4 regions of the Chimaeribacter sp. YP20170169 genome follow, and region 3 is predicted to be linked to each of the others. Evidence: predicted binding sites of a transcription regulator. Region 3 holds the regulator's gene; each other region holds the start of a gene.
The links. Region 3 encodes CRP, which controls carbon source genes, mostly activating them, when cyclic AMP is high. Its sites were predicted from a motif close to ATGTGANNNNNNTCACAT; they were not measured.
Positions count from the first base shown of each region.

Region 1: ACK3SD_RS00160 (PTS mannitol transporter subunit IICBA) is a predicted target of CRP. The motif match lies at 2,712-2,729, and genes of this name have one in related genera.
Region 2: msrB (peptide-methionine (R)-S-oxide reductase MsrB) is a predicted target of CRP. The motif match lies at 1,701-1,718, and genes of this name have one in related genera.
Region 4: rhaS (HTH-type transcriptional activator RhaS) is a predicted target of CRP. The motif match lies at 1,806-1,823, and genes of this name have one in related genera.

Region 1 is NZ_CP176824.1:34,764-39,219, reverse strand. It holds gene ACK3SD_RS00165 (mannitol-1-phosphate 5-dehydrogenase) at 1-486, opposite strand, end outside; gene ACK3SD_RS00160 (PTS mannitol transporter subunit IICBA) at 636-2,573, opposite strand; gene ACK3SD_RS00155 (DsbA family protein) at 3,053-3,856, opposite strand; gene ACK3SD_RS00150 (DUF3053 domain-containing protein) at 3,968-4,456, opposite strand, start outside.
Region 2 is NZ_CP176824.1:1,908,902-1,913,357, forward strand. It holds gene ACK3SD_RS08485 (D-hexose-6-phosphate mutarotase) at 1-398, opposite strand, end outside; gene gapA (glyceraldehyde-3-phosphate dehydrogenase) at 498-1,493, opposite strand; gene msrB (peptide-methionine (R)-S-oxide reductase MsrB) at 1,841-2,254, shown strand; gene ACK3SD_RS08500 (YeaC family protein) at 2,325-2,600, shown strand; gene pncA (bifunctional nicotinamidase/pyrazinamidase) at 2,631-3,269, opposite strand; gene ansA (asparaginase) at 3,330-4,346, opposite strand; gene sppA (signal peptide peptidase SppA) at 4,446-4,456, opposite strand, start outside.
Region 3 is NZ_CP176824.1:264,722-269,177, reverse strand. It holds gene ACK3SD_RS01155 (phosphoribulokinase) at 1-791, shown strand, start outside; gene ACK3SD_RS01150 (OsmC family protein) at 820-1,227, opposite strand; gene crp (cAMP-activated global transcriptional regulator CRP) at 1,557-2,189, shown strand; gene ACK3SD_RS01140 (YccS/YhfK family putative transporter) at 2,252-4,369, shown strand; gene argD (bifunctional acetylornithine/succinyldiaminopimelate transaminase) at 4,378-4,456, opposite strand, start outside.
Region 4 is NZ_CP176824.1:1,514,107-1,518,562, forward strand. It holds gene ACK3SD_RS06685 (L-rhamnose isomerase) at 1-229, opposite strand, end outside; partial or broken gene rhaB (rhamnulokinase) at 226-1,697, opposite strand; gene rhaS (HTH-type transcriptional activator RhaS) at 2,079-2,897, shown strand; gene rhaR (HTH-type transcriptional activator RhaR) at 2,948-3,820, shown strand; gene metG (methionine--tRNA ligase) at 3,873-4,456, opposite strand, start outside.

The DNA.
Region 1 (4,456 bases), 230 kb from region 3:
CGGTACGATGCGATCGACGGCTGAGTCCGCGAAGCCAACATGCTCATCCACCCACGCCTTCTCCTCTTCCGGCAGGGCATCATAGATGTGCTGCTTGAACTGGCTGGTGCCGCGCACCATGTTCTCACAGGCGATGATGTTCAGCGGCTGCTGGTTGCCGCGCTGGTGGCGCAGTACCAGCCCTTTCGCCACGCTGGGGGCGATGCGCGCCAGAATGGTCGGGCCGACGGCGGTGGTGATCAGATCCACCTCGGCGATCAGGTCAATGGCCTCCTGACCCGCGCTGTTGACGGCGGAGACGCCGCTCACTGGTTCGACACGCTCCTGCTCGCCCACCACATGCACGTCATAGCCGCCGCGCTGGTTGAGCGCGTCGAGCACGGTTTGGTTCACGTCAGCGAACACCAGCTCCATCCCGGCATCTGCCAGCAGTTTGCCGATAAAGCCACGTCCGATATTCCCGGCGCCAAAATGTAGTGCTTTCATAAGAGTCATCCTTCCAACCTACGTGGCGGCGGGGCCGCCACAGAGCCAAAAATCAGGGAGCGTCAGCTCCCCCGGAAATCGCCGGGCCGCCACGCCTGAGCCGGCGGCCAAATAGAGAACCGGGCCATCTGGCCCGGTTGTGTTGACTGTCAGACGCCCTGTTTTCCTGTCAACAGGTCGACCACTTCCTGAACGTTCTGGGTCGTGGAGAGCCGCGCTATCACTGACTCATCATCCAGCGCGTTGGTCAGGCTGGTGATGACCTGGATATGCTCATTGTTGCGGGCCGCAATGCCGATCACCAGCTTCGCCACTTCATCCTCATCCTCGCCGAAGCGCACGCCCTGCGGATACTGGCAGAAGACCACGCCAGTTTTCAGCACGTTGTCCTTCGCCTCAATGGTGCCATGCGGCACGGCGATGGATTCGCCCAGGTAGGTCGGGGTCAGCTTTTCACGCGCCAGCATCGCCTCAACATACTCCGGCTCGACGTAACCGCCCTTCACCAGCTGCTCACCGGCGAAGCGGATCGCCTGCTCTTTGTGGCTCGCCTGCTGGCCGAGGAAGACGTTGGCGGCGGTCAGGCGGAACAGTTGCGGTGCGCCCGCCGCTGCCGGTTCGTCAGCCGCGATCAGCTCAGCGGCCTGCGTCTGGGGAGCCGCCTGCGTACCGGCCACGCCCACTGCCGCAAGGCGGCCGGTCAGGTCGGTATACAGCTTGCTGTCGAGGAAGTTGGTCAGCGAGATGTGCTGCGCGTGCGGCGCATGGCGCATCGCGCGCTCGGTCAGGTCACGGTGGGTGATCACCAGATCGACATCATCCGGCAAACTGTTGATCGCGCTGTTGGTGACGGACACGTGCGTCAGCCCCGCTTCCTGCACCTTTTTGCGCAGCACGCCAGCACCCATCGCGCTGGAACCCATGCCCGCGTCGCAGGCCACGATGATTTTGCGCACCGCGCTCAGGTCGCCATCTGGCGCGGCCGCTGCCGCTACCTGACCACCCTTGGACTGGGATTTCATCTCCTGCATACGGCGGGTCGCATCTTCCAGCTCGTCGCCCTCTTTGGCCTTGGTGCCCTTCAGCAGGATCGCGGAAACCACGAAGGAGACGGCGAAGGCTGCCAGCACCGCACAGATGTTGGCGAAGTAGGCGCCGCGCGGGGTCATTGCCAGCACCGCCAGGATGGAGCCAGGGGACGCCGGGGAGACCAGGCCGCCATTCAGCAGGGTCAGGGTGAAGACGCCGGTCATGCCGCCGAGGATAACCGCCAGAATCAGGCGTGGGTTCATCAGCACATACGGGAAGTAGATCTCATGGATACCGCCCAAGAAGTGGATGATTGCCGCACCGCCCGCAGACTGCTTGGCATTGCCACGGCCAAAGAAGACGTAGGCCATCAGCACGCCCATGCCGGGACCGGGGTTGGCCTCGATCAGGAAGAAGATCGATTTGCCCGCCTCGGTTGCCTGCTGGATGCCCAGCGGCGAGAAGATGCCGTGGTTGATGGCGTTGTTCAGGAACAGGATTTTCGCCGGTTCCACGAAGATGGAGGTGAGCGGCAGCAGGTTATTGGTCACCATGATGTGCACGCCAGCGGCCAGCAGCTTGGAGAGTGCCTCGACCAACGGGCCGATAGCCAGGAAGGCGAGGATCGCCAGCAGCATACCGATGATGCCAGCGGAGAAGTTGTTGACCAACATCTCGAAGCCGCTCTTGATCTTGCCGTCTGCCCAACGGTCAAAGCGCTTGATCGCCCAGCCGCCCAGCGGACCAGCAATCATCGAGCCGAGGAACATCGGCATGTCGGCACCGACAATCACGCCCATGGTGGTGATGGCACCCACCACGCCGCCACGCTCGCCGCCCACCAGCTTCCCGCCGGTGTAGCCAATTAGCAGCGGCAGCAGGTAGGTGATCATCGGGCCGACCAGCTTGCCCAGCGTCTCGTTCGGCAGCCAGCCAGTTGGGATAAACAGTGCGGTGATAATCCCCCAGGCGATAAATGCGCCGATGTTGGGCATCACCATGTTGCTCAGAAAGCGGCCAAAATTTTGGACCTTGACCTTAACATCTGGTGAAAACATAAAACACACCCCTATTGATACGCGCCGGCAATAAGAGCGCGTGAATTCATTGAGACGGTGCAGCACAACCCGTCACTATTACTGTATGCAGGGCGGACTCTATCACGCTCTTTTTTGCGCGCGTAGCGCCCCCGTTTTCTGTGATTCAGATCACACCAAAGCCCCACATTAACCGCAATTTAGCGTGACATAGATCACAAAAAGGCCAGCCCAAACGGCCACTTTGTCGATAAAAACGGCATCCTGAACAGGAAAGCGTGAGTTGTATCACATTTGTTAACAGCCATTTTTTGCTGCAAATGAGATCGCAATCACAATTTATTTTCCATTAACTCTGCATTGGGCGGCCCTTTGGCGTGCCCCTTCAAACTGTAGCCAATCCAGAGGTTAATGGGATGAATTACAGCAGAAAGTGAGTAGTAGCTTACTGAATGAATGGAGGGGGAAGCTTGCCGGCCCCGTATGGGGCCGGCGGGGGATTATTTGCCCTGAGCCTTGGTGATGGCGGCCTGCAACGATTCGGCGGAGATCGCCCCCGGCAGGAAGGTGGTGTTCTGCGCGGTGGCCCCTTGGGTCGGCATCACGATAAAGGCCGGGGTGCCGCTGAAGCCCAACTGGCGCGCCAGATCGTCCACTTTCGACAGCGCCTCGTGGGTCTGGTTGCGGGTAGCCTCATCCGGCTGGCTGGCCCCGGCGGCTTTCACTGCGGCCTGGATATCCCCTTCCGTCAGTTTGCCCTCGTTGTGGCCGGTGTGGAAGATGGCGTTATGGTAGGTGAAGTAGGCTTGCGCGCCCTTCTCCTTGAACACCGCCATGCCGGTTTCCGCCGCAGTGATGGAGGGCTGCCAGCGCTGGCCGAAGATCGGCCACTCTTTGAAGATGAAACGCACCTGCGGGTTGGCTTTCACCGTCTGCTCAATCAGCGGGGCCATGTGGCTACAGTAGATGCACTGGTAATCGAAGAACTCCACCAGCGCCACCTTGGCGGTTTTCGGGCCAATGCTCGGGGTGGCTGGGTCATTCAGCAGCGCGTCGCTGTTTTGCAGCACGGCGTTGAGGGAAGCCTGCTGCTGTTGCGCCGCCTGTTGCGCCTCCAGCTTCTGGCTCGCCTGCACCAGCACTTCCGGGTGCTGCACCAGATAGTCAGCGGCGATTTTGCCAATCGCCTCCTGCTGGGCCGGGGTGAAGGTGTTGGGCGCATCCGCCGCGCTGGCCAGTGCCGGGGTCATCATCAGGGCGCTGATCAGCGCCATCAGGGTGGTTTTCATCTTGTTGTCCTTCATCATGATTGAGTGTCCCCGGCAAACGTGGGTGCCGGGGACATCAGGCTCGCGGCCTGAATAAAAAACCCCCACGGCGATGCGTGGGGGCCAAATCCAAGCGGCTCAGTCGGCTTAATATTGGCCGTTGAGCGCGTTCTGCGCCCGTTGCAGCACCTGTTGCTTGGTCGCCAGACCAGACATCATGGTGTTGTACTGCGTCACCTGCTGCTGGGTCGGGAACTGCACCTGGCTGCCGTTGAAGGTGGCCTGATTGCCCTGCTGGATCAGGTAATCCCCCACCTGCACCACCTCCTGCGCGAACCCCGCAAGCGCCGGGATAACCGGCGTCAGGCCATTGGCCGGGCGGGTGACGATGCTGTCATAGGCCTGATTGTAGATCGCCTTCAAATCTTCCGGGTGCTTCATCGCCGCGTGGGCGGTGTCTGCCTGGGCCTGCGCGCTCTGCACCCGCTGGCCCAGCATGTTCAGCGCCCCCAGCTCCTGCGCCAGCGCGTCATGCTGCTGGACGTAGTCCTGCGGCACCCGGATGTCGCCCAGCGTGTTGATCACCGGGGCCAGGCTGTTGCTGACATCCTGCTTCACCTGGTGCGAGAAGGTGAG
Region 2 (4,456 bases), 1.6 Mb from region 3:
GTAAAGGCGTGCGGCCACAACTCACGGCTCTGCGGGTTGTCCTTCAGGGTGAAGGTGAGGGTGACACCCTCTGGCGTTTCGCTGTGGTCAGTGAACTCCCACGGCATATTGCGCGCAAAACCATGCGACGGCTTGCCTGCCGGGCCAAACCATGGCCAGCAGATTGGCACGCCACCACGGATGGCGGTGCCCGGCTCGTAGGCGCTATTGGCGCTCAGCCACAATACCGGCTGTTCGCCCGCCGGTTGCCATGCCAGCAGGTGCGCGCCCTGCAAGGCCACGGCGGCACGGCACAGCGGATGATCCACCACGATCACCGGCAATTGGTCGAGCTGGCGCTCACTGAGGGTGGCGGTAATGGGTTTGATTACGGGAAGGGTAAAAATGTGCTGATTCATCGTCATCTCCTTTCAACAAGAAAACATGCCCGGTCTGGGGCCACACCAATAAAAAAGGCGACTTAGCGTCGCCTTTTCTTACTCTGACTGGATGCTCACTTATTTGGAGATGTGGGCAATCAGGTCCAGAACTTTGTTGGAGTAGCCAGTTTCGTTGTCGTACCAGGAAACCAGTTTCACAAAGTTGTCGTTCAGCGCGATACCGGCTTTCGCGTCGAACACGGAAGTCAGTTTTTCGCCGTTGAAGTCAGTGGAAACCACTTCGTCTTCGGTGTAACCCAGCACGCCTTTCAGCTCGCCTTCGGCAGCAGATTTGATGGCTTCACAGATCTGAGCGTAGGTTGCCGGTTTTTCCAGACGGGCAGTCAGGTCAACCACGGAAACGTTAGTGGTCGGTACGCGGAACGCCATACCGGTCAGTTTGCCGTTCAGCTCAGGGATAACTTTACCCACGGCCTTGGCTGCGCCAGTAGAGGACGGGATGATGTTCTGGGATGCGCCGCGGCCGCCGCGCCAGTCTTTGTGGGACGGGCCATCGACGGTTTTCTGGGTAGCGGTGGTCGCGTGAACGGTGGTCATCAGCGCTTCAACGATACCGAAGTTGTCGTTGATGACTTTCGCCAGCGGTGCCAGGCAGTTGGTGGTGCAAGAGGCGTTGGACACGATGTCTTGGCCTTCGTAGGCTTTGTGGTTAACGCCCATGACGAACATCGGGGTGTTGTCTTTGGACGGGCCAGTCAGCACCACTTTTTTCGCGCCAGCGGTGATGTGTTTACGGGCAGTTTCGTCGGTCAGGAAGATACCGGTCGCTTCTGCTACCACGTCAACATTGACTTCGTTCCACTTCAGGTTAGCCGGGTCTTTTTCAGAGGTACAACGGATGGTTTTACCGTTAACGACCAGGTGACCGTCCTGTACTTCTACCGTCCCGTTGAAGCGACCGTGAGTAGAGTCATACTTCAGCATGTAAGCCATGTACTCTGCGTCCAACAGGTCGTTGATAGCAACGATCTCGATGTCAGAGCGTTCTTGAGCAGCACGGAAAACAATGCGGCCGATACGGCCAAAACCGTTGATACCTACTTTGATAGTCATATATTCCACCAGCTATTTGTTAGTGAATAAAAGGTTGGTTGTAAAATTACAAAAACCTTAACGAGCGTCAAGCGGAATCGTGTCAATTGTTGCTATAAGTCAAAGCTGCCTACTCCGATTGTACGCTTATCACCCGCCCCGGTTTTTGCCGGCTCTCTGCATTTCTGACAACACAAAACCTGGGAAAGAGCCGCCCCGCCTACATATATGTGATCGGCATCACACATCATGTGCGCGTTGCCTTTATGGCATCAAGTTTAGGCCAAAATAGGCTGTGTGGTTGTTAATTTTTTGTTATTATTAAACGTTATCTTATTTGCAATGTCGTCAGCATAAGAAGGGCCATCATGACTAAAGAGAACGAACAGGCAGAAAACCCTATCCAACTCAGTGAGATCCAGCGCTATGTCACCCAGCAGCGTGGCACTGAGGCCCCCTATACCGGCAAGTTGTTGCACAACGAGCGTGAAGGGATCTACCACTGTTTGTGCTGCAATGCGCCCCTGTTTTACTCTGATGCCAAGTATGACTCCGGCTGTGGTTGGCCCAGTTTTTATGAGCCGGTACGTGATGATTCGATTAAATATATTGATGATTATTCACACAACATGCACCGCATCGAGATCCGCTGCATGCAATGTGATGCCCACCTTGGCCATGTTTTCCCCGATGGGCCACAACCCACGGGTGAACGCTACTGTGTCAATTCTGCGTCACTGAGCTTCACCGATGGCGAAAGCGGCGAAAAAACCGCAGGCTAATGGCCACATCTGGTTAACAAAATCGATTCAGCCAATTATTCATTGGTGCGCCGAAAAGAGGAATAAATGCGTGGAAATAGATGATCTGATTGCTGCCATGACCCCGGAAATTTACCAGCGTCTGGTGCAGGCGGTGGAGCTTGGCAAGTGGCCGGATGGTGTACCGCTGACCGAGGCGCAGAAAGAGAACAGCCTGCAGGCGGTCATGCTCTATCAGGCCCGCCACAACCAGGATGCACAGCACATGACCATCAACACTGACGGCCAGTTGGTGATGAAGAGCAAGCAGCAGCTGAAGCAGGAGTTTGGCATCACTTCGCCGCTGGCAACGCTTAAGCCACAGTAATAGGGCGCGCGGCCACCGCGCCCCCCATGATCAGTGCGCGCCCATCTCAAAGCTTTTCAGCGCAATCAGGTGCGCGCCCTGTTGCTGCATCTCCTCAAACGCCCGCTCGCTGTCATCCGGTTGCAGATTGACCCCGCGGCACCCCTCGGTGATCAGTGAGGTGGTATAGCCGAGCGCCAGCGCGTCCAGTACGCTGTACTTCACGCAGTAGTCAGTAGCCAGCCCCATCACCACCAGCGTGGTGATCCCTTTCCCCTTCAGCCAGCTGTCCAGTTCCGTCTCGGTGCGGCGTCCATTGTCAAAGAAGGCGCTGTAGCTGTCGACATCCGGGTTTTGCCCCTTGCGGAATACCTGATCGATGCCCGCCAGATTGAGATCCGGATGGAAATCCGCCCCCGGCTGATCCTGTATGCAGTGCTCCGGCCACCATACTTGTGGCAATCCCTCCAGCGTGCCGAGCGTGCCGGGCGCCTCACCAGAGTGGGTGGCGAAACTGCGGTGGGAAGCCGGGTGCCAATCCTGGCTGGCGACCACCGGCCAGCCGCGTCGGCGACAGACCTCAATGGCCTGATTGGCGACGGCAATCACCTGGTCACCCTCCTGCACGGCCAAGGCGCCGCCGGGGCAGAAATCATTCTGTAGGTCAATCAACAACAGTGCGGTACTCATAAACGCTCCTTGGTGAGTAGCTGGGGGAAAGGGCCGGGCGGCAGCGCCCGGCAAAGGGCATCAGACGACGTCAGTCAGCTCGCCGCGCAGGTTTTGCTGCATCAGGGTGCGGATCTCCTCGGGAGAGAAGGGCTGGCTCAGCAGGAAGTGCAGCTTGGTCAGTGCCGCTTCCACGGTCATGTCAAAGCCGCTGATCACGCCAGCATGGGCCAACGCGTTGCCGGTGGCGTAGCCGCCCATGTTAACACGGCCGGTCATGCACTGGGTCAGGTTGACCACCACGATGCCGCGCTCAGAGGCCTGACGCAACTCATCCAGCAGCGCGGGTTTCTGCGGCGCATTGCCAACGCCGTAGGAGCGCAGGATCAGCGCTTTCACCGGCTGGCGCAGGAAGTTGCTCACCACTTCGCCGGAGATACCCGGATAGATGGTGACCACGCCGATCGGCTGCGGCGTGATGTGGTGCACCTTCAGCGGCGCGGCGGCGGCGGGCAGGGTCGGCGTCGCCAGCCGGCGGATATGGATGCCAGCCTCCAGCAGCGGCGCCAGGTTAGGCGAGGCGAAGGCGTCAAAGCCATCGGCATGGGCCTTGGTGGTGCGGTTGCCGCGGTAGAGCTTATTGTTGAAGAACAGGCACACCTCTTTCACCGGGTGGTTGGCCGCCAGGTAGAGGGAGTTAAGCAGGTTGATCTGGCCGTCAGAGCGCAGCGCCTCCAGCGGGATCTGCGAGCCGGTGACGATCACGGGCTTGTCGAGGTTCTCCAGCATGAAGGAGAGCGCCGAGGCGGTGAAGGCCATGGTGTCGGTGCCATGCAGGATCACAAAACCATCATACTCATCGTAGCGCTGGCGGATGTCATCGGCGATATGCTGCCAATCCTCTGGCGTCATGTCTGAGGAGTCAATCAGCGGGGCGTACTCATGGATGGTGAAATCCGGCATCTCCGGGCGGTGGAACTCCGGCATGGCGGCCAGCAGCCGTTGTAGGTGGCCGGAAACCGGCACATAGCCCTGATCGGAGCGCTGCATACCAATGGTGCCGCCAGTGTAGGCGACGTAAATCGATTTCTTTTTCATAGGAAGGTCTTAATTACGCTTACGGGAATCCAACAAAGTATAAGGGCCAACGCCCCGAAAAAAAGCCCGGCATGACCGGGCTTGCATCGGGGGGACAGATTATTTCACGT
Region 3 (4,456 bases):
AAATTTTCCAGCAACTGAACATCCGCGCCGCCGAGGTGGAGGGCGACAGCTTCCACCGCTACACCCGACCTGAGATGGACATGGCGATCCGCAAGGCGCGCGACCTGGGCCGGCATGTCAGCTACTTTGGCCCAGAGGCCAATGACTTCGGTTTGCTGGAGCAGACCTTCATCCAGTATGGGCGTGAGGGCAACGGGCAGGCGCGCAAGTACCTCCACACCTATGACGAGGCAGTGCCCTACAATCAGGTGCCGGGCACCTTCACCCCCTGGCACCCGCTGCCGGAGGAGACCGACGTGCTGTTCTACGAAGGGCTGCATGGCGGGGTAGTGACCGAGCACCACGACGTGGCGCGGCATGTGGATCTGCTGGTCGGCGTGGTGCCGATCGTCAATCTGGAGTGGATCCAGAAGCTGATCCGCGACACCAATGAGCGCGGCCACTCGCGCGAGGCTGTGATGGACTCGGTGGTGCGGTCGATGGAGGATTACATCAACTACATCACGCCGCAGTTCTCCCGCACCCATATCAACTTCCAGCGCGTGCCGACGGTGGACACCTCCAACCCGTTTGCCGCCAAGGCGATCCCATCGCTGGATGAGAGCTTTGTGGTGATCCACTTCCGCGGGCTGGGGGCGATCGATTTCCCCTATCTGCTAGCTATGCTGCAAGGCTCATTTATCTCTCATATCAATACATTGGTGGTGCCGGGCGGCAAAATGGGGCTGGCGATGGAGTTGATCATGGCACCGCTAGTGCAGCGGCTGCTGGAGGGGAAAATCATCAAGTAAGCGGGGACGGCGGGCCGCCCCCTGGGCGTCACTCGACGCTGACAATCTCAAAGCTGTGGGTCACTGACGCGGCCTTGCCGATCATCAGTGACACCGAGCAGTACTTCTCTGCCGAGAGGTTGACGGCGCGTTCCACACTCTTCTCCGTCAGCCCCTTGCCGCTCACCACAAAGTGTAGGTTGATGTGCGTAAAGGTGCGCGGCACCTCGTCGCGGCGCTCTGAGGTCAGGCGCACCTCACAGTCGCGCACATCCTGCCGCGCCTTCTGTAGGATGGAGACCACATCAATCGCGCTACAGCCGCCCACGGACATCAGCACCATCTCCATCGGGCTGGGTGCCTTGTCACCGGCATTGCCATCCATCAAGATCTGGTGGCCCGATGCGGACTCCCCCAGAAACGTCAGCCCTTCCACCCACTTTACCCGTGCCTGCATAGCCTCATCCTCCGATTATTTTCTGAAAATAGCCTAACCCCTCGCAGCCAAACAGGCAATCGGGCCGATCTTCATCATGCTGAAGCGAGACAACAGAAGACACTCGGTTCAGGCTGTGATAAAACAAACCCGAAACAAAATGTTCTGTATGGAGCAAGGTCAGGTTTTCAATGGAACGACGAGGCCGCCGTTTGGCGACTTTTCAGCCTCCGCCTTGCAGCATTATCAGACAGTTAATACTCTTGAAAGAGGCGTATTTTCAAAACGCCGTACAGGGAACTCTGAGCCCTGTGATTTTGGGCAGCGATTACAACAGAGGATAAAAGCAAATGGTTCTCGGCAAACCGCAAACAGACCCTACTCTCGAATGGTTCCTGTCTCACTGCCATATTCATAAATACCCTTCCAAAAGTACGCTGATTCACCAGGGTGAAAAGGCTGAAACGCTCTACTACATCGTGAAAGGTTCGGTCGCCGTGCTGATCAAGGATGAAGAGGGCAAAGAGATGATCCTCTCCTACCTCAACCAAGGGGATTTCATCGGCGAACTTGGCCTGTTCGAAGAGGGCCAGGAGCGCAGCGCGTGGGTACGCGCCAAAACGGCTTGTGAAGTGGCGGAGATCTCCTACAAGAAATTCCGTCAGCTGATCCAGGTCAACCCGGACATCCTGATGCGCCTCTCCTCCCAGATGGCGCGCCGCCTGCAAGTTACCTCCGAAAAGGTGGGCAACCTTGCCTTCCTGGATGTGACTGGCCGTATCGCCCAGACCCTGCTCAATCTGGCGAAACAGCCTGATGCCATGACCCACCCCGATGGTATGCAGATCAAGATTACCCGCCAGGAGATTGGTCAAATCGTAGGTTGCTCCCGCGAAACCGTCGGCCGCATCCTGAAAATGCTGGAAGATCAGAACCTGATCTCCGCCCACGGCAAAACGATTGTCGTCTACGGCACTCGTTAATCCCGGATCAACACGGCGCAGCTGCGGCCCCCCCGCACTGCGCCGTTCTTCCCTGATTGAACATGTGGCGCCGTCTTATTTACCATCCTGAAGTCAACTACGCCCTGCGGCAAACGCTGGTGCTCTGCCTGCCCGCGGCCATCGCGCTGCCGTTCGGCCAGCTCCAGGTCGGCTTGCTCTTCTCACTGGTGCCCGCCTGCTGCAACATCGCCGGTCTCGACACGCCCCATCGGCGCTATGTAAAACGTCTGGCCATTGGCGGTACGCTGTTCGCCGGATGCAGCCTGATACTGCAACTGCTCTTGCTCTACGCCCACTGTCCGCTGCCGCTGATTTTGCTGGCGCTGGCGCTGCTGCTCGGCGTGACAGGCGAGATCAGCCCGCTGCATGGCCGGCTGCTCAACGGCACGCTGGTGGCGGCCATCTTTACCCTTAGCATGGCTGGCACCACGCCGCTCTGGCAGGCACCGGGGCTGTTCGTGCTCGGCACGCTCTGGTATGGGCTGTTTACCTGGGGCTGGTTCCGGCTGTGGAAAGAGCAGCCAATGCGTGAATCGCTCAGTCTGCTCTACCGCGAACTGGGTGACTACGTTGATGCCAAGTACAGCCTGCTGACCCAGCATCTAGATCCAGACACTGCCCTGCCCCCGCTGCTCAAGCGCCAGCAGAAGGTGATGGAGTTGATTGTGCAGGTCTATCAGCAACTGCATATGCTCTCCGGCGAGCGCCACCCGCACTATCGGCGGCTGTTCCGCGCCTTCCAGGTGGCGCTCGATCTCCAGGAGCACATTACCGTCAGCCTGCACCAGCCAGAGGAGGTGCAGAAACTGGTGGCGCAGAGCCAAGCAGAGGCGATTATCCGCCGCAATGCGGAGGTGATCGCCAAGCGGCTGCGGATGATTGCCGATGACCTGCTCTACCACCGCCGCTCCGCCCGCTTTGAGATGGGCGGCGAACTGGCAGCGCTGGAGAAGATTGCCAACCGCTACCCTGATAACCCGGTCGGCCAGTTCTGCTACTACCACTTCAACCGCATCGCGCGCCTGTTGCATACCCAGCGGCCGCTCTATCGCCGTAACCTGATGGAGAGCCGCAACCGCCTGCCCTTCTGGCCAGCGCTGAAGCGCTATCTCTCCTGGCGATCGATGTCGCTGCGCAACGCCGCACGCGTCGGCGTGATGCTGGCGCTCGGCAGCTCGATTGGCCTGTTCTTTGACCTGCCGAAACCCTATTGGGTGCTGCTCACCGCGCTGCTGGTGATCCAGAACGGCTACAACGCCACGCGCGTGCGTATCCAGCACCGCGCCATCGGCACGTTGGCCGGGCTGGTGCTGGCCGCTGGCGTGCTGCACCTGCAACTGCCGCAAGCCGCGATGCTGGGCCTGTTGGTGTTGATCATGCTGGCCGCCTATCTGGTGCTGCGCAATAACTACGGGCTGGGCATGGTGGGGCTGACCATCACTGCGGTCTACACGCTGCAACTGGTGACGCAAAATGGCGCTAACTTCCTGATTCCACGGTTAGTAGACACGCTGATTGGTTGCGCGCTGGCCTTTGGCAGCACCATCTGGCTCTGGCCACAGTGGCAGAGCGGCAAGCTGCGCGACAACGCCTGGCAGGCGTTGGAAGCCTATCAGGAGGCGATCCGCCTGCTGCTCAGCGCCAACCCAGATCCGGCAAAGCTGGCCTATACCCGCATCATGGCCAATCAGACGCACAACACCCTCTACACCGCCCTCAATCAGGCGATGCAGGAGCCGGGCTTCAACTCCCACTACCTGGCTGACATGCGGCTCTGGGTGATGCACAGCCAGTCAATTGTTGAGCACCTGAACGCGATGACTATCCTGGCACGCGATCACTACATGCTGACCCCGGCGCTGGCGCAGGAGTATTTGGAGACCTGTGAGATTGCGCTCCAGAGCTGCCAGCAGCGGCTGATGTATGACGGCCCGGCCGACGGCAACCCCTCGTCAGACCCGATGTTCCGCGCGCCGGACAGCGCGCCGGAGATGCCAGTGACCGAGATGGAGCGCCCGTTGCGCCGCATCCTCTCGCACCTCAACGCGATGAACACCATCTCCAGCCTGGCCTGGCGACAGCGCCCGCACCACGGCATCTGGCTGGCGCGCCGCGTGAAGCGCGATCAAAAAAGCCGCCCGGAGGCGGCTTCAGAGTAGCGGGGACTTTAGCCCGCCAGCGTGGCGATGGCCTTCTCCAGCCGCGCCATGCCCTCATGGATGTCATCAAACTCGATCACCAGCGAC
Region 4 (4,456 bases), 1.2 Mb from region 3:
CACGCAGCTCCTGGGCATTGCGCGCCTTGCCGGGGTAGTTGCCGGTCGCCTGAATGCCGCCGGTCAGGCCACCGGTGGGGTTCTCAAAGCCGGCGACGTCATCGCCCTGCCAGCAGTGCATGGAGACCGGCACGTGGTCGAGGGCAGCCAGCGCCGCCTCGGCGTCAATGTTCAGGGCGGCAAAGCGCTGTTTTGCCAGTTCCCAGGCCTGGTCGATGGATGCGGTCATACTGAATACTCCTCATGAGCGTGGCTGAGCGCCTCAAAACGGCGACAGTGGGTATCAAAATCAGGGTGGGTCTGCGGCGTGTAGCGGCGCAGCGGGAAGTTGTGGGCCAGCAGGCGGCGGTAGTCGGCGGCGTCTTTGACATCGCCCAGCGCCATCAGCTGGCAGCCGATGTTGCCGAGCGTCGAGGCCTCCACCGGCCCGGCGGTGACGGTCAGGCCACAGGCGTCGGCGCACAGCTGGTTTAGGAAATCGTTCTGGCTGCCGCCGCCGACAATGTGCAGCTGCTGCAAGGGCGCGCCGCGCAGCTCGCCCAGCTCGCGCGCCACTTGGCGGTAGGTGAGCGCCAGGCTGTCAAAGATGCAGCGCGCCAGCGCCGCCGCCTCCTGGGGTTCCGGGTGCTGCTGCTCGCGGCAGGCACAGCGGATCTCCTCGACCATCGAGACCGGGTTGATGAAGCGCGCGTCGTTGGGGTTCACCAGCGAGGTGAAGGCTGGCTGTTGCGCCGCCGCCGCCACCAGCGCCGGAATGTCGCTTACCGCCAGCTCGCGGCAGACGCACTGCAACAGCCACATGCCCATAATGTTTTTCAGCACCCGGTAGCGCCCCTCAATGCCGCCCTCGTTGGTCATGTTGGCGCGGCGGGCGGCGGCGTGGGTGTAGGGACGATCGCTGTCGATGCCAATCAGCGACCAGGTGCCGGAACTGAGGTAGGCGCAGTCGTCACCGGCCAGTGGCGCGGCGACCACCGCGCTGGCGGTGTCATGGGTCGCCACTGAGACCACCGGCACCCGGCGGCCCGAGGGGCTGCCCAGTGGCCGAGGGCGCGCCCCGGCTGGCTTGGCGTGCCAAACCAGCGCTCGGGGGCACCGGCGTAGTCCAGCAGCGTGCGATCCCAGTCGCCGCTGTGCACATCCAGCAGTTGGGTGGTGCTGGCGTTGGTGTACTCCCAGTTCAGCTCGCCGGTCAGGCGGTAGTGGAAGTAGTCCGGCATCAGCAGCAGGTGGGCGGTTTTTTCCACCCACTCCGGCCGCTGGCGGCTGAGCGCCTTCAACTGGAACAGGGTGTTGAACGGCAGCAGCTGGATGCCGGTGCGGCCATAGAGCCACTCCGCGCCCAGCTCGCGCACCGCCTCGGCCATGATGCCGTCGGTGCGGTGGTCGCGGTAGGAGACCGGCAGGCCGACGCGCTCGCCGTCGGCATCGATCAGCACGAAGTCAACGCCCCAGGTGTCGATGCCGATGCTGTCCAGCTCGATGCCCGCGGCGTCAATCAGTTGCAGGCCGTGGCGCATCTGCTGCTCCAGGTTATCCACATCCCAGATGTGATGCCCGTCGCGCTGCACCAGCTGGTTGGTGAATCGGTGCATCTCTTTGAGGGTAATGCGGCGGCTGCCGGTGTGGAAGCTGGCGAGCATCACCCGCCCGCTGGAGGCGCCTAAATCCACTGTGGCGATATTGCGTACGGTCATCGTGGTTATCCCTTAACAGACTATGCAGCGAGTGTAGGGAGTGGCGCGCCGCGCCACCTTCCGGTGAGTGCCACCCGCCAAAAGCGGTTGGCAAAATGGCAAAGATCGTCGTGAAACAGATCACATTTCCCGGCCATCGATCCTTTGGCCACAGTTGTTAATGGGATGTGATCTGCCACACAGTTCGCAACCAAAGCGGCCAAATCTTGAAAAAATGACCGCATTCACGCCACGGTCTGCCGCCATTTCAAGGCAGTGGGGACGGGCGGCGCTTTACACTGCGACCTATTCAGATGAGCGATTGGTCTGCTTGCATTATTTTGATTCATTGATGTTCCATGCCCGCGGCTGGCGGGTGGACGACTGACCGGAGGCACCAAAATGACGTTACTGGCAGGTGATGAATTTTTTGCGTCCAGGGCAATGACCGTGACGGTGGAACCCCGCGCGCCGCAGCTGCCCTTCCCGGAGCACCACCATGACTTCTACGAGATTGTGCTGGTGGAGAGCGGGGCGGGGGTGCACATCTTCAATGACCGCCCCTACACCCTGTGCAGCGGCACCGTCTGCTTTGTGCGTGACCGCGACCACCACCTGTTCGAGAACGTGGAGGGGCTGCACCTGACCAACGTGCTCTACCGGTCACCGCACGCCTTCCGCTTCCTGACCGGCATTGACCGCTTCCTGCCGCAGGAGAGCGAGCAGGTGCACTGGCACATCGGGCAGGGGGCGTTGCAGGAGGCGCGCCGCCACATCCAGACGCTGGCACAACTGGCCGCCGACCCCAGTGATGCTGGCGTGGCGGCCAGCGAGGGGCAGTTCCTGCAACTGCTGCTGCTGTTGCACCGCAGCTGTTGCCAGCAGGGCGCGACTGGCGGGCGTGATGCCAACGTGCAGGCGCTGCTGCGCTGGCTGGATGGCAACTTCACCGAGGAGGTGGATTGGGGCGAGCTAGCGGATCGCTACTCGCTGGCGTTGCGCACCCTGCACCGGCAGGTGAAGCAGCACACCAGCATGACGCCGCAACGCTACCTGAACCGCTTGCGGCTGCTGGAGGCGCGCCGCCGGCTGTTCCAGACTGACCAGAGCATCACCCAGATCGCCCATGAGTGTGGCTTTGGCGACAGCAACCACTTCTCCACCCAGTTCCGCCGCGAGTTTGCCGTCTCGCCGAAGATGATGCGTAACAGTGTGCGCTGACACGCAAATTTCCCGGCCCGCCCCCGTGCGGCGGGCGGCGTTATGGCAGGATGGGCGTTTGCCTTCATGCCGGGGACGCCGACACCATGCCGCCGCTGAAACTTCAGCACCAAGACTACTTCCTTACTGACCAGCAGGTGGTCAGCGTGGCGGAGCGCCACCCACAGCCGCTCTTCCCGCTGCACCACCATGAATTTGACGAGCTGGTGATCGTGTGGCGCGGCAACGGCCTGCATCTCTGGAATGACGTGCCCTATCGCATCACCTGCGGTGACCTGTTCTACGTCAACGCGCGTGACCGCCACAGCTATGAGTCGGTCAATGGGCTGGAGCTGGACAACATCCTGTTTATGCGTGACCGGCTGCGGCTGCCCGCCGACTGGCCGGCGCTGCTGCCGGGATCGGGGGTGGCCCAGCCAGAGCGCTACTGGCGGCTGAGTATGCTGGGGATGGATGCGCTGCGCTGCAAAGTGGACGCGCTGGCGCAGGAGAGCATGAAGTCTGACCCGATCTCCTTGCAGTTGGCCGAGGCGCTGCTGCTGCAACTGGCGCTGCTGTTGCAGCGCTACCGCCACCGGCCAGACAGCGCCGAGCTGGCCGATGCCCAGCAGATGGATCTGCTGATGCTGGCGTTGCGGGGCAGCATCGCCACCCCGTTCCAGTTGGAGGCCTTCTGCGCGCGCCACCAGCTTACCCCGCGCACCTTGCGCGCGCTGTTCAAGCAGCAGACCGGCATGAGCATCAGCCAGTACCTGCGCCAGCTGCGGCTCTGCAACGCGATGGCGCTGCTGCGCCACGGGCGTGGTTCCATTGGCGAGGTGGCGGCGGCCTGTGGCTTTGAGGACAGCAACTACTTCTCGGTGGTGTTCAACCGCGCCTTTGGCGTCGCGCCGCGCGACTACCGCCAGCGTTTCCAAGGCTGAAAAAAAGGGGGCGCGGCCACTGGCCACGCCCCCTGCGGTTGCGGTGAAGCGGTTACTTCACCTGCATCCCCGGCTGTGCGCCGCTGTCCGGGCTAAGCAGGAAGATCTCCTTCCCACCTGGGCCAGCGGCCATCACCATCCCTTCCGAGATGCCGAAGCGCATTTTGCGCGGCGCGAGGTTGGCAACCATGATGGTCAGGCGGCCCTCCAGCGCTTTCGGGTCTGGGTAGGCGCTGCGGATGCCGGAGAAGATCTGGCGCTTCTCGCCGCCCAGATCCAGTTGCAGCCGCAGCAGCTTGTCGGAGCCTTCCACGAAGTCCGCCTGCTCAATCAGCGCGATGCGCATGTCGACCTTGGCGAAATCGTCAAAGGTGATGGTCTCCTGAATCGGGTCATCCGCCAGCGGGCCGGTGGCCGGTTTGGCGGCCGCCGCCATGTCCTCTTTCGAGGCGTTGACCATCTCTTCCACCTTGGCCAGCTCAATGCGGTTGAACAGCGCCTTGAACGGCTGGACGCGGTGGCCCAGCAGCGGGGCCTGAATCTCATCCCATGCCAGCGGCAGGCGCAGGAACGCCTCGGCGCGCTCGGTCAGGGACGGCAGCACCGGCTTCAGGTAGGTCATCAGCACGCGGAACA